DNA from 2 places in the Agrobacterium sp. NPDC058088 genome. Region 2 is predicted to be linked to the other one. Evidence: predicted binding sites of a transcription regulator. Region 2 holds the regulator's gene; the other holds the start of a gene.
What was found. The regulator LexA, encoded in region 2, represses DNA repair genes until DNA is damaged. The targets are predictions, from matches to a motif close to TGTTCNNNNTGTGTTCNG.
Positions count from the first base shown of each region.

Region 1: ACFVTJ_RS02550 (ATP-dependent helicase) is a predicted target of LexA. The motif match lies at 4,016-4,033, and genes of this name have one in related genera.

Region 1 covers NZ_JBHVSU010000001.1:529,062-534,877, reverse strand. Annotated here, with positions in the region: gene ACFVTJ_RS02565 (efflux RND transporter permease subunit) at 1-2,190, opposite strand, end outside; gene ACFVTJ_RS02560 (efflux RND transporter periplasmic adaptor subunit) at 2,187-3,338, opposite strand; gene ACFVTJ_RS02555 (carboxymuconolactone decarboxylase family protein) at 3,562-3,972, shown strand; gene ACFVTJ_RS02550 (ATP-dependent helicase) at 4,075-5,816, shown strand, end outside.
Region 2 covers NZ_JBHVSU010000002.1:921,593-927,408, reverse strand. Annotated here, with positions in the region: gene eno (phosphopyruvate hydratase) at 1-299, opposite strand, end outside; gene kdsA (3-deoxy-8-phosphooctulonate synthase) at 438-1,283, opposite strand; gene ACFVTJ_RS09875 (VOC family protein) at 1,283-2,164, opposite strand; gene lexA (transcriptional repressor LexA) at 2,377-3,099, shown strand; gene ACFVTJ_RS09865 (glutathione S-transferase family protein) at 3,499-4,176, shown strand; gene ACFVTJ_RS09860 (ComEC/Rec2 family competence protein) at 4,208-5,816, opposite strand, start outside.

The DNA.
Region 1 (5,816 bases), on a different contig from region 2:
TCGCGAGAGGCCGGTGATGTCGATACCAAGATCGGAGGCCCGCTCGCGGTCGATGGAGACGGAAAGCTGCGCCTGATTGGGCTCGTTGTCCAAGCGTGGTGTCTCGAACAGCCCGCTCTCTTCCATGGAAAGCAGCAATTTCTGCGTCGCCTCGGTCAGCGCCGCATAGTTGCTGCCAACCATGGCCATCTGCAAACCGTTGCCGGCGCCGCGGATACGCAGGCTGTTCGGCTGCATCGCGCTTCCGCGCAGAGCCGGAACCTTGTTGGCAGCGGAAGTCACATCAGCGGCGATCTGGTTCTGGGTGCGCTCGCGGTCGGCCCAAGGCGCCAGCGTCAGCACCATGAAACCTGTATTGGAGGAACCGTTCATGCCGGTTATGGAATAGATATTGCGGATTTCACCGCTATCGCGCAGCGGCTGCAGATTTTCCTCGATACGTTGCAGCTGGTCACGGGTATATTCGAGGCTCACGCCCTGCGGTGCAGTAACCCGCATCATGATCGAGGCGCGGTCCTCGCGCGGCGTCAGCTCGTTCTGGATCATGCCGAAGGCGATCCACGACAGGCCGGAAAAGATCAGCGCCACGATGATGACGATCAGCGGATTGTTGAGGCAGGCGGACAGCGTCGATTTATAGGTGGCAGCAAAAACATTGCCAAACCACGCAAGCGGACCCGTCGGCTCTTTCAGCCCCTCCTTCAACATGCGGGACGCGAGCATCGGGCAGAGCGTCAGCGCCACGATGGAAGACAGGCCCACGGCGAAGGCCAGCACGAAACCGAATTCGCGGAACAGACCGCCAAGCTGGCCGGGCAGGAAGGAAAGCGGAATGAAGACGGCAGCAAGCGTCGCCGTCGTTGCAATGACGGCAAAGAAGACTTCCTGCGTGCCGAGAACGGCGGCGGCCCGCGGCCCCATACCCTCCGCGCGGCGGCGCACAATATTTTCCAGCACAACGATGGCGTCGTCGACCACCAGACCGGTCGCCAGAACGATGGCGAGCAGCGTCAGAATATTGACCGAGAAGCCGACCATGTAGATGGCGATAATGGTGCCGATCAGCGCCACCGGCATGGTGATCGCCGGAATGAGGGTGGCGCGCCAGTCGCGAAGGAAGAGATACAACACGACTACGACGATAATCGCCGACAGACCGAGCGCCAGCTCAACCTCGTGCAGCGCGCCTTCAATGAAGACGGCGTCATCGCTGGTGACGACGATACGCGTGCCCTCAGGCAGATTGGCCTGCATGGCATCAACGGCGGCTTTCACGCCCGTTGAAATATTGAGCGTGTTGGACTGCGCCTGACGGATGACACCGAGACCGACACCCTGCACGCCATTGGAACGCAACGAGGTGGATTCATCATCAGCTCCGAGCATGACGGTCGCCACATCGCGCAGGCGGATATTGTTCTTGATAAGAAGATTGGAGAAATCCTCGGGCTTCGTCAGGCTCGCCGTAGCGCGCACGACGATATCCTGCGTCGTGCTTTTCAGCGATCCCGCAGGCACATCCAGCGCCGCACTTGCCAGTGCATTGGAAACGTCGGTCACCGTCAAACCACGGCTGGCGAGTGCCGCCTGATTGAGGTCTACGCGAAAGACCTTTTCCTGATCGCCGTAAAGCTCCACGTCCGCCACACCATCGACGGCAGCCAGACGGTCGATGATCTCGTCATCCACCAGCTTGGTCAGGTCTTCCATGCTGAGCGTGGAGGATGTGACGGCAAGACGCATGATCGGCTGGCTGTCGGAATCCGCCTTGATGATCTGCGGCTCGTCGGCATCGTCGGGCAACTGATTGGTGATGCGGCCGATGGCATCGCGCACATCATTGGCGGCAACGGCCATATCGACATTGTCGCCGAATTCCATCGTTACGCGGCTGGTGCCGAATTGCGAGCTGGAAGCGATGGACTTGATGCCGCTGACACGCGCCACCGCACCCTCGATGGTCTGCGTTACTTCCTGGTCAATCGTTTCTGGCGCCGCCCCCTCATAGGTGGTTCTGACACTGATCGACGGCCGGTCGACATCAGGCAATTCGCGCACTTCGACGCCAACCAGCGCGGCAAGACCGGCGACGACCAGCAGCGTGTTGAGAACCGCCGCCAAAATCGGCCGGCGCACGAAAAGCGCGGTGAAGGCAAGTTTGGAATCCTGACCGGAGGGCGACTGCGTCATTGGCTGGCAACCTCCTCGGCCTTCGGCGCATTACCGACGCGGACAGCGCCGCCTTCCCTGACGCGCTGCAATCCTTCAATGACAACAGACTCGCCGTCCGCCAGCTCGGCTTTCACCAGCACGGCGTCCGGGTTGCGCTGCACGATCTGCACCCGCACCTTGTTCGACTTGTTGTCTACGACACGCCAGACATAGGAGCCTTCCGCATCCCATTGCACGGCCAGCGGATCGACGGATGCATAAGTTTCGCCGGCAAAACGCATTGTAACGCCGAAGGACATGCCAGCCCTCAGCTCATCCTTTTCATTTCCAAATTTTGCGCGGATGCGAATGGTACGGCTCGCCTCATCCACGCGGTTGTCGACAGCCTCGACCTCGCCGGTGAAGGTTTCGCCAGGCCGCGAAATGGAGGTCGCTTCGACGGGCATGCCGATCTTGATTGCCGTTGCAAAACGCTCCGGCGCCCAGAAGTTGACGAGGATCTCAGACCGGTCATCGATGCTGACGATGGTAGACTGTGTCGTAACGTTATCCCCGATATTGGCGGCAACGATACCGGCAACGCCATTGATCGGCGCTACGATATCGCGCCGCTTCAAATTGAGCTCCGCAGTGCTGAGCGCAAGCTTTGCTGCCTCCTCTGCGATCTGCGCATCAAGCACGTCGAGGCGGGCAACGGATTTGAGGTTTTTGTAGGAATTGGATTTTTCGACAGCGCTGCGCAGCGCCACCTGGGCCTTGTCCCGCTCTATCAATTGTTCATCGTCATCCAGACGTGCCAATACCTGGCCCTTCACGACGCGCTGGCCGGACGAGGTGCGGATTTCAGAAAGCGTGCCGGATACCTGCGGCATGACCACAACCGACTGAATAGCCTGACCGTTGCCGATGGCGTTGAGACGATCGTTGACAACGCCGCGCTTCACAGGGGCCGTCACGACAAGCGTGGCATTGGAATTGCGGCGCGCGCCATTGCCATTCTGGCCACCCGACGAGCCCGCTGCTGCGACTTCAACAGCGCCGGGCGCCGGTTTTGCAAGTCCGACGCTGGCAAGCATAGTGCGGGCGTCAGGCGAATAAAAACCCCAGAGACAGAGACCTGCCCCCACCACGGCCAGACTGACACCCACCTGTTTCCAGACCCGCATATAGTTCTCCGGTTGATAATATCAGCATAAATGAGCCCTGAAGCGCAAACTTAGGGACACCAGCACTATTCCCGCTCGCTTAGAACGAGGCAACGCACAAATCCGTTTCTTACGTAATTGTAATTTGTGATGGATTCTCGTCGAACGCACGAAGAAAGCCATTTTTATCGCAAATATTCTTCAAGGCGATAATCTGCCGGCAGGAAATGAGCCGGAGGAAGCCATGAGCACCATCACGAAAACACGAAATCCCGAAGCCGATCCGCGTGTCAAAGCGGTATTCGATGATATCCGCACCACCCGCAAATCGGACTTCATCAACAATATGTGGCTTTATCTCGCCTTCGATCCTGATCTTCTGGAAAGGACATGGGCTGAGGTCAAGGCGGTGATGGCGACACCTTCGGCGCTCGATCCACTCGTAAAGGAAATGCTTTATATCGCAGTGTCCGTAACCAATGGCTGCTCCTATTGCGCCCATTCCCACACGGCGGCCGCAAAAGCCAAGGGCATGACGAATGAACAGCATGCCGATCTGATGCGGATTATCGCGCTTGCCGCCAAGACCAATCAGCTTGCCGTGGCTCTGCAAGTGCCCGTTGATGCCGCTTTTGATGCCGACCAGAGGACATGAACCCGAAATAATGCCTTGGAATAGGCGTTTTGAGCGGCGATACCGGAATAAAAGCAGAACGCGGTTCTAGCCTTTATATCCCGAATCACTACATTGGGCCGCATGAGCAACAGTTTTGACGATATGCCGTTCTTCGATGAAGAACCCGTGGCACCGCGCAGGGCGACGAAAAATGCCCCTTCGGACAACGGCGGTGGGCTTGGCATCGCCGCCCGCGCCATGGCTGCGCGCGATCAAACGCGTGCCGCACCCGATTATCTTTCCGGCCTCAACCCGGAACAGCGCGACGCAGTGGAAACCCTGGACGGACCGGTTCTCGTCCTCGCCGGCGCCGGCACCGGCAAGACCCGCGTTCTGACGACCCGCATCGCCCATATTCTCGCCACCGGCCGCGCCTATCCCAGCCAGATCCTCGCCGTGACCTTCACCAACAAGGCCGCACGCGAGATGAAGGAACGTATCGGCGTTCTCGTCGGCGGCGCGGTCGAGGGCATGCCCTGGCTCGGCACGTTCCACTCAATTGGCGTCAAACTGTTGCGTCGTCACGCCGAACTCGTTGGTCTCAAATCGGATTTCACCATTCTCGATACGGATGACGTGGTGCGGCTGATCAAGCAGCTCATCCAGGCCGAAGGTCTCGATGACAAGCGCTGGCCGGCAAAACAGTTCGCCGGCATGATCGACGGCTGGAAGAACAAGGGCCTGACACCGCCGGATATTCCGGAGGGCGATAGCCGCGCCTTCGCCAATGGCAAGGGCCGCGAACTCTACACTGCCTATCAGAACCGGCTGAAAACGCTGAATGCCTGCGACTTCGGCGATCTCCTGATGCACCCGATCAGCATCTTCCGCCGCCATACGGATATTCTCAAGGAGTATCACCAGAAGTTCCGTTACATTCTGGTGGACGAATATCAGGACACCAACACGGCGCAATATATGTGGCTGCGGCTCTTGGCCCAGCGCGCCAAGGGCGAGCCGCAGAACGTCTGCTGCGTGGGTGACGATGACCAATCGATCTATGGCTGGCGCGGCGCCGAAGTGGACAACATCCTGCGCTTCGACAAGGATTTCCCCGGCGCCAAGGTCATCAAACTGGAGCGCAACTACCGTTCCACCGAACATATTCTCGGCGCCGCCGGCCATCTCATTGCACATAACGAGGGGCGTCTGGGCAAGACGCTGTTCACCGAGCGCAGCAGCCCTGACGACGAAAAGGTCGTGGTGCATGCTGCCTGGGATTCCGAGGAGGAAGCCCGCGCGGTCGGCGAAGAGATCGAGCAGCTTCAGCGCAAGGGTCACCTGCTGAATGACATGGCGATCCTCGTTCGCGCCTCCTTCCAGATGCGCGAATTCGAAGACCGTTTTGTCACGCTCGGCCTCAATTACCGCGTCATCGGCGGCCCGCGCTTTTATGAGCGCCTCGAAATCCGCGATGCCATGGCCTATTTCCGCCTCGTCTGCCAGCCGGCTGACGATCTCGCCTTCGAGCGGATCGTCAATACGCCGAAGCGCGGCCTTGGCGATACGACGATCCGCAATCTACATGATTATGCGCGCGCGCGTGACATTCCGATGCTCGCGGCAGCGGCCGACATCATCGAGACTGACGAGCTGAAGCCGAAGGCGCGCAAGGCACTCTTTGATGTGGTGCAGGATTTTCGCCGCTGGCAGGGCCTGCTGGAAAACACCGAACACACCACGCTTGCCGAGCAGATTCTCGACGAAAGCGGCTATACCGCCATGTGGCAGGCCGACAAGACGGCCGAAGCGCCAGGGCGCCTTGAGAACCTGAAGGAACTCATCCGCTCGATGGAAGCCTTTGAAAGCATGCGCGGTTTCCT
Region 2 (5,816 bases):
GGGGTGCCGTCCAGCGCGATCATCATCTGGTCGATCTGAATCTGGTTTTCAGCATCGAAGCCGCCGATGGCGTCGAAGATTTCCGTGTTGACGGCTTCAACAGCCTTTTCCACGCCCTTGCCGAGATAACGCTTGCCGCCGTCGCGCAGCTCAACCGCTTCATGCGCGCCGGTGGAGGCGCCCGACGGAACGGCTGCACGGCCCATGGAGCCGTCTTCGAGGTACACATCGACTTCAACGGTCGGGTTGCCGCGGCTGTCGAGGATTTCGCGCGCAATAATATCGGTAATGGCAGTCATGGTCTCTCCCTTGGGAATGGAACAGATATTTTCCGTCGCCTGTCTTAGACGATGGCGAAGAAATTACAATGACGGCGGACGGCAGAAACGGGGCACCCGCCATTTAAAATCGATTGGTACGGATCAACAGCCGTTCCCTTACGCCTTGGTAATGGCGTCAAAGGCCAGAAGCTTTTCGAGCAGTTCGGGCATGTCCTTCAGGTGCACCATGTTGGGGCCGTCGGAAGGCGCATTATCCGGGTCTTCATGGGTTTCAATAAAGAGACCGGCGACGCCGACAGCGACAGCGGCACGGGCCAAAGTCTCGACGAATTCACGCTGGCCGCCCGTGGAGCCGCCCTGCCCGCCCGGCTGCTGCACCGAATGGGTAGCGTCAAACACGACAGGCGCGCCGAGCGATGCCATGATCGGCAGAGAGCGCATATCGGAAACCAGCGTGTTGTAACCGAAGGATGCGCCGCGTTCGCACAGAAGCACGTTCGGGTTGCCGCTCTCATTCAGCTTGGCCAACACGTTCTTCATGTCCCAGGGCGCCAGGAACTGACCCTTTTTGACATTGATGACGCGACCGGTTTTTGCAGCTGCGACGAGAAGATCGGTCTGACGGCTGAGGAAGGCTGGAATTTGCAAGACATCCACCACCTCGGAAACGATGGCGCATTGTTCTTCGGTGTGAATGTCGGTCAAAACAGGAAAGCCGAACTCCTTCTTGAGATCGGCGAAAACCTGCATCGCACTCTCAAGGCCAATGCCGCGCTTGCCGGAAAGCGAGGTGCGGTTGGCCTTATCGAAGGAGGACTTATAAACAAGTCCGATTCCCAGCTTGTCGCAAAGCTCCTTCAGCACGCCAGCAATCATGAAGGCATGCTCGCGGCTTTCCATCTGGCACGGACCGGCGATCAGCGAAAAGCGCTCGGCATTGGAGAAGGAAACCTTGCTGGCGCCATCGCCGGCGGTGACTTTGAGATTGTTCGTAACGCTCATCATTTTTCCTCGAAGGCGAAGGCAACGCCCTGACCGGGTGCGGCGGGCACCACCAGACGGCCGCCCGCTTTTGCGCAGAACACGCCATTAGCAGCAAGCACCGCTTCTGTCACGGCAAGATCGTCGGCAGAAAAGACGACGCCCATGCCATGCAATCCGACGTCGCTCCCGGCAGAAAGTCCTAAGGCCAGTCCGCCCAAGTCAGCTTTTTGGGTTAGCCTCACGCGGGCATTGCCGGCAACAAAAACCATGTCTCCACCCGAAGACACCCTACCCTCACAGCCCAACACAGTTTCGATCAGGTGCACCGCCTTCGTGTCGCCACCTGAAAACAGGATAATTTCGCTAAGGCCTGAGACACTGTTGGCGTGACGCTCCAGCGCCGCGCGGTCTCCCGGCAGGGCGCGCAGCCGCTGGCAACTAAAGAGGAAGAAATCCGCCGCCGAACCGCTTGCCGCGAAGGCGAGACGGAAGGCCGCCTCGCTCTGCGATCCGTCTGGCATCCGCACGGGGCGTGAAAAATGGAATACATCGCCAGCCGACACGTCCGACGTCACAAACCTCTCATGGTCTGCAAGGGCATCCTCGGTTTTGGCCACGAGAGCCGAAAAGCCCTCCTGCCCGACTTTTTGCCTGAAGGCCCTGTCCCTGCCTGTGAACACATCGCCGCCGTCCGCAGATGCGTTATATTTAGCCGGATCAGCAATCGCGAGTGGCTCAAGATAGGTATCGTCTTTGAAAAAGACACAGGCATTTCGGGTTCCGAACGGATGCAAAGCTTCCGGTGCGACCGTAAATCCAAGGCTGACAAGGCGCTTTACGGCAATGCCGAGATCTTCCACTGGCAGAACGAGATGATCGATGCGATGTGATTTCATCATGGCCTGTTTTCCTGCGCTGGCACCCCGCCCAAGCATACCTGGACGATTTGGACGTCAGAAGAGCACAATCAGGCGCCATGAAGCAAATCATCAAAACAACAGATAGCAGGTTCACGAAATTTTAGGGGATTGCAGAACACATATGGAACATATAGTGTTCGTTCTGTATTTGTTTCGCGACTTCAACGACGATTCTCAAGGGTGTTTTCCTCATGCTCACGCGCAAACAGCAGGAATTGCTTCTCTTCATTCATGAAAGAATGAAAGAGTCCGGCGTGCCGCCCTCCTTCGATGAAATGAAGGACGCACTCGATCTTGCTTCGAAATCCGGTATTCACCGGCTGATTACCGCACTCGAAGAGCGCGGATTCATTCGCCGGCTACCCAACAGGGCGCGAGCGCTCGAAGTCATCAAGTTGCCTGAGGCTTACACGCCGGGCGCAAGGCCGCAGCGCGGCTTTTCGCCGAGCGTCATCGAGGGAAGTCTCGGAAAACCGAAGGAGCCGGAACCCGCCCCCGCCCCTAAGGCGCCCGCCAACGATTTCGCAGGTGCCGCCACCGTTCCCGTCATGGGCCGCATCGCTGCCGGTGTGCCGATTTCTGCCATCCAGAACAATACCCACGATGTGGCTGTGCCGGTGGATATGCTGGGGTCGGGCGAACATTACGCGCTTGAGGTCAAAGGCGATTCGATGATCGAGGCCGGGATTTTTGACGGCGACACCGTCATCATCCGCAACGGCAACACCGCCAATCCGGGCGATATTGTCGTGGCGCTGGTGGATGATGAAGAGGCCACGCTGAAGCGCTTTCGCCGCAAGGGTGCGTCCATTGCGCTGGAAGCGGCAAACCCGGCCTATGAGACCCGCATTTTCGGACCGGATCGGGTGAAAATTCAGGGCAAGCTGGTGGGATTGATCCGCCGTTACCATTGATGTGGTGACATCGCGCAGAGTCCCTGTCGCGATGGGGCCGTCATAAAAATGGTGCTCCCCTATGAAGTGTCGACTTCTGGGAAAGACTTGGTTTGCCGATGCAGGAACATGCGCGTCATCTGGCCGATGGCGCGTCATTTTTTGAGAATCAATCCTCGCTTTGTTTCCCTGACGCCGCAGGCATAGAGTTGGCTTAACGCGTAAACTCAATCGGCCTTCTGCTTCGCTCAGCATTGTCGCAAGTGCTTTCTGTCTCCAAGCGGTGAGATCGACAGAACTCTTTTCTGTCACCCTCGCTTCCCATTCATCAATGCGGCTTATGGGAGCCATGGATTATTTGCGATATTCCAGAGCGCCTTCGCAGGTGTAGAAATGCGCGTCCTATCGGGGAAAAACGCCATGTACGATCTTTATATTGCCAACAAGAACTATTCCTCATGGTCGTTGCGACCCTGGGTTTTGATGCGCACGCTTGGCATCGCCTTTGATGAAAAACTCATTCCCTTCGGCGAAGGTGTTTCCTTCTCCACATTTTCGCCGACCGGCAAGGTGCCATGCCTTGTCGACGAGGGAGTGACAGTTTGGGAATCACTGTCGATCGCCGAATATCTGGCCGAGAGGCATCAGGGCGTCTGGGCGAGCGACAAGCAGGCGCGGGCCTGGTCACGCTCGGCGGCGAGCGAAATGCATGCGGGATTTTTCTCACTGCGCAATCTCTACCCCATGTCGGTCGGTATCCGGGTAAGACCAAAAGCTGGCGATGCCGGGCTTGCGGCCGATATAAAGCGCATCGATGCGTTGTGGAGTGAAGGTCTCACCAGATTCGGCGGACCTTTTCTCGCCGGTCAGAAATTCACGGCGGTCGACGCCTTCTTCTGCCCGGTGGCGTTCCGTTTCCAGACCTATGGCGCCGATCTTTCGCCGGCAGCGAAAGCCTATTGCGACCGGCTGCTCGCCCTGCCCGCCATGCGCGAATGGTACGAGGCCGGACTGAAGGAAATCTGGCGCGACCTGCCACATGAAGAGGAAATTGGCGGCATTGGCGAAGTGACCGCGGATCTGCGCGCCAAGGTCTGAGTGAAGGCCTGACGAACCTTTCTGGCGGCACTCATTGCGATGCCGCCAGCAAGCGGGTAACGGCTTCAGGCACCTCGTGGTCAAAACGGCCGCTCTTCCAGTCATAGAAGCGATGTTCGCTCCACGGCCTGTCCGCACCGGCGGTTGCAGCGCGCATCTGTCCCACGACGCCCGCTTCATCGCTGCCGGCGAAATTTAGCTCAACCGAGCCGATGCGCCTTAATATGTCGCGGTTGAGCAGCAAGGCTCCCGAGCGGCATTGCGCAAATGAGGTTCTGCGGGAAACGATGACGATATCGGCGATATCACAGGCTTTCCCGGCAAACCGACCGTCCTCCAGCACGATGATCCATTCGCCGCTTCGCGCACGCGCCACGCACCAGATGCCCGTCCGGCAGGTAAAGACGCCCGGCGCAGCATCCCTCAGCGTGGCCGTCATTTCGCGCGCCAAGGCCTTCAAATCCTCCGGCGCCAGTTTCGATTTTGCGCTTAGGGCAACGGTGGTTGTCGGAACTGCTTTCTTGAGAAGGACAGGCGCGAGCGGCTTTTGCGGCAGCAGCAGCGCCCTTTGCCACTGGTCATAGATGAAGCCCTGTGGTCGTGTCTTTGTGGTGTAGACCTTGCCCTCGTCCAGAAGCGCCACCAGCCTCCCCTCCTCATGGATAAGCAGATCGGGCAGATCGCGTTGGGCGACGGCTCCGGACAGGCCGAAGGCAAAGAGCAGCGGTGGAATTCCAAGCAGCGCCAGCCGGCTGCGCAGCAATGTCAGCAACAGGAAACCCACTGAAGCAATGCCGATGAAAGCGCCGTGCGGCCGACCGGTCGCCGCGCTGCCGCCCCAGGACGCGACTTCATCCGCAACGTCGATGACTAGCGCCATGCCGTAACCCATGACCTTCAGAAATGGTGCATCGAGCCCAAAGGGCATCAGCAGCATGGCGACAAGACCAAAGGGCATGACAATCAGCGACATCAGCGGCATCGCCGCCAGATTGGCAAAAAGTCCATAGGTGGTGACACGCTGAAAATGCTCGACAGAATAGATCGCCGTCGAAAGTCCACCGATCAACGATGTTGTGATGACACCACCGATGACGGCGCCTGCCGTTTCCACCACTGTCACCCACGCGGGTTTGCGCCCGATGAACAGGCGCTCACGGTCAGTGCGCCAGCGGCTCCAGGCGGCATAGGCGGCGACAAGCGCAATCGTGGCGGCGAAAGACATCTGAAAGCTCGGCCCCATGATTTCCGAAGGAGACAGGGCAAGGATGACCAGAGCGGACAACGCAACATTCCTGAGGCTGAGCGAGGGCTGATCGAAGAGAACGGCGATCAGCATCACCGACATCATCAGCCATGCGCGTTCGGCAGAGACGGCAAAACCGGAAATCAGGTAATAGGCGAGCGTCATCAGCAGTGCCGCAAAGGCGGACAACTTCTTCACCGGCCAGCGTTGAGCAAAGGCCGGAAACAGGCTGAAGGCGAGCCGCAATCCCACGAAGAATATGCCTGACGCCAGCGCCATGTTGAGGCCGGATATGGCGACGATATGGGCAAGCCCGGAAAGCCGCAACGCTTCCATCGTCCCGGCCGATATGGCCTGTCTCTCATCGGTGACGATCGAGGCGGCAAAAGCGCCG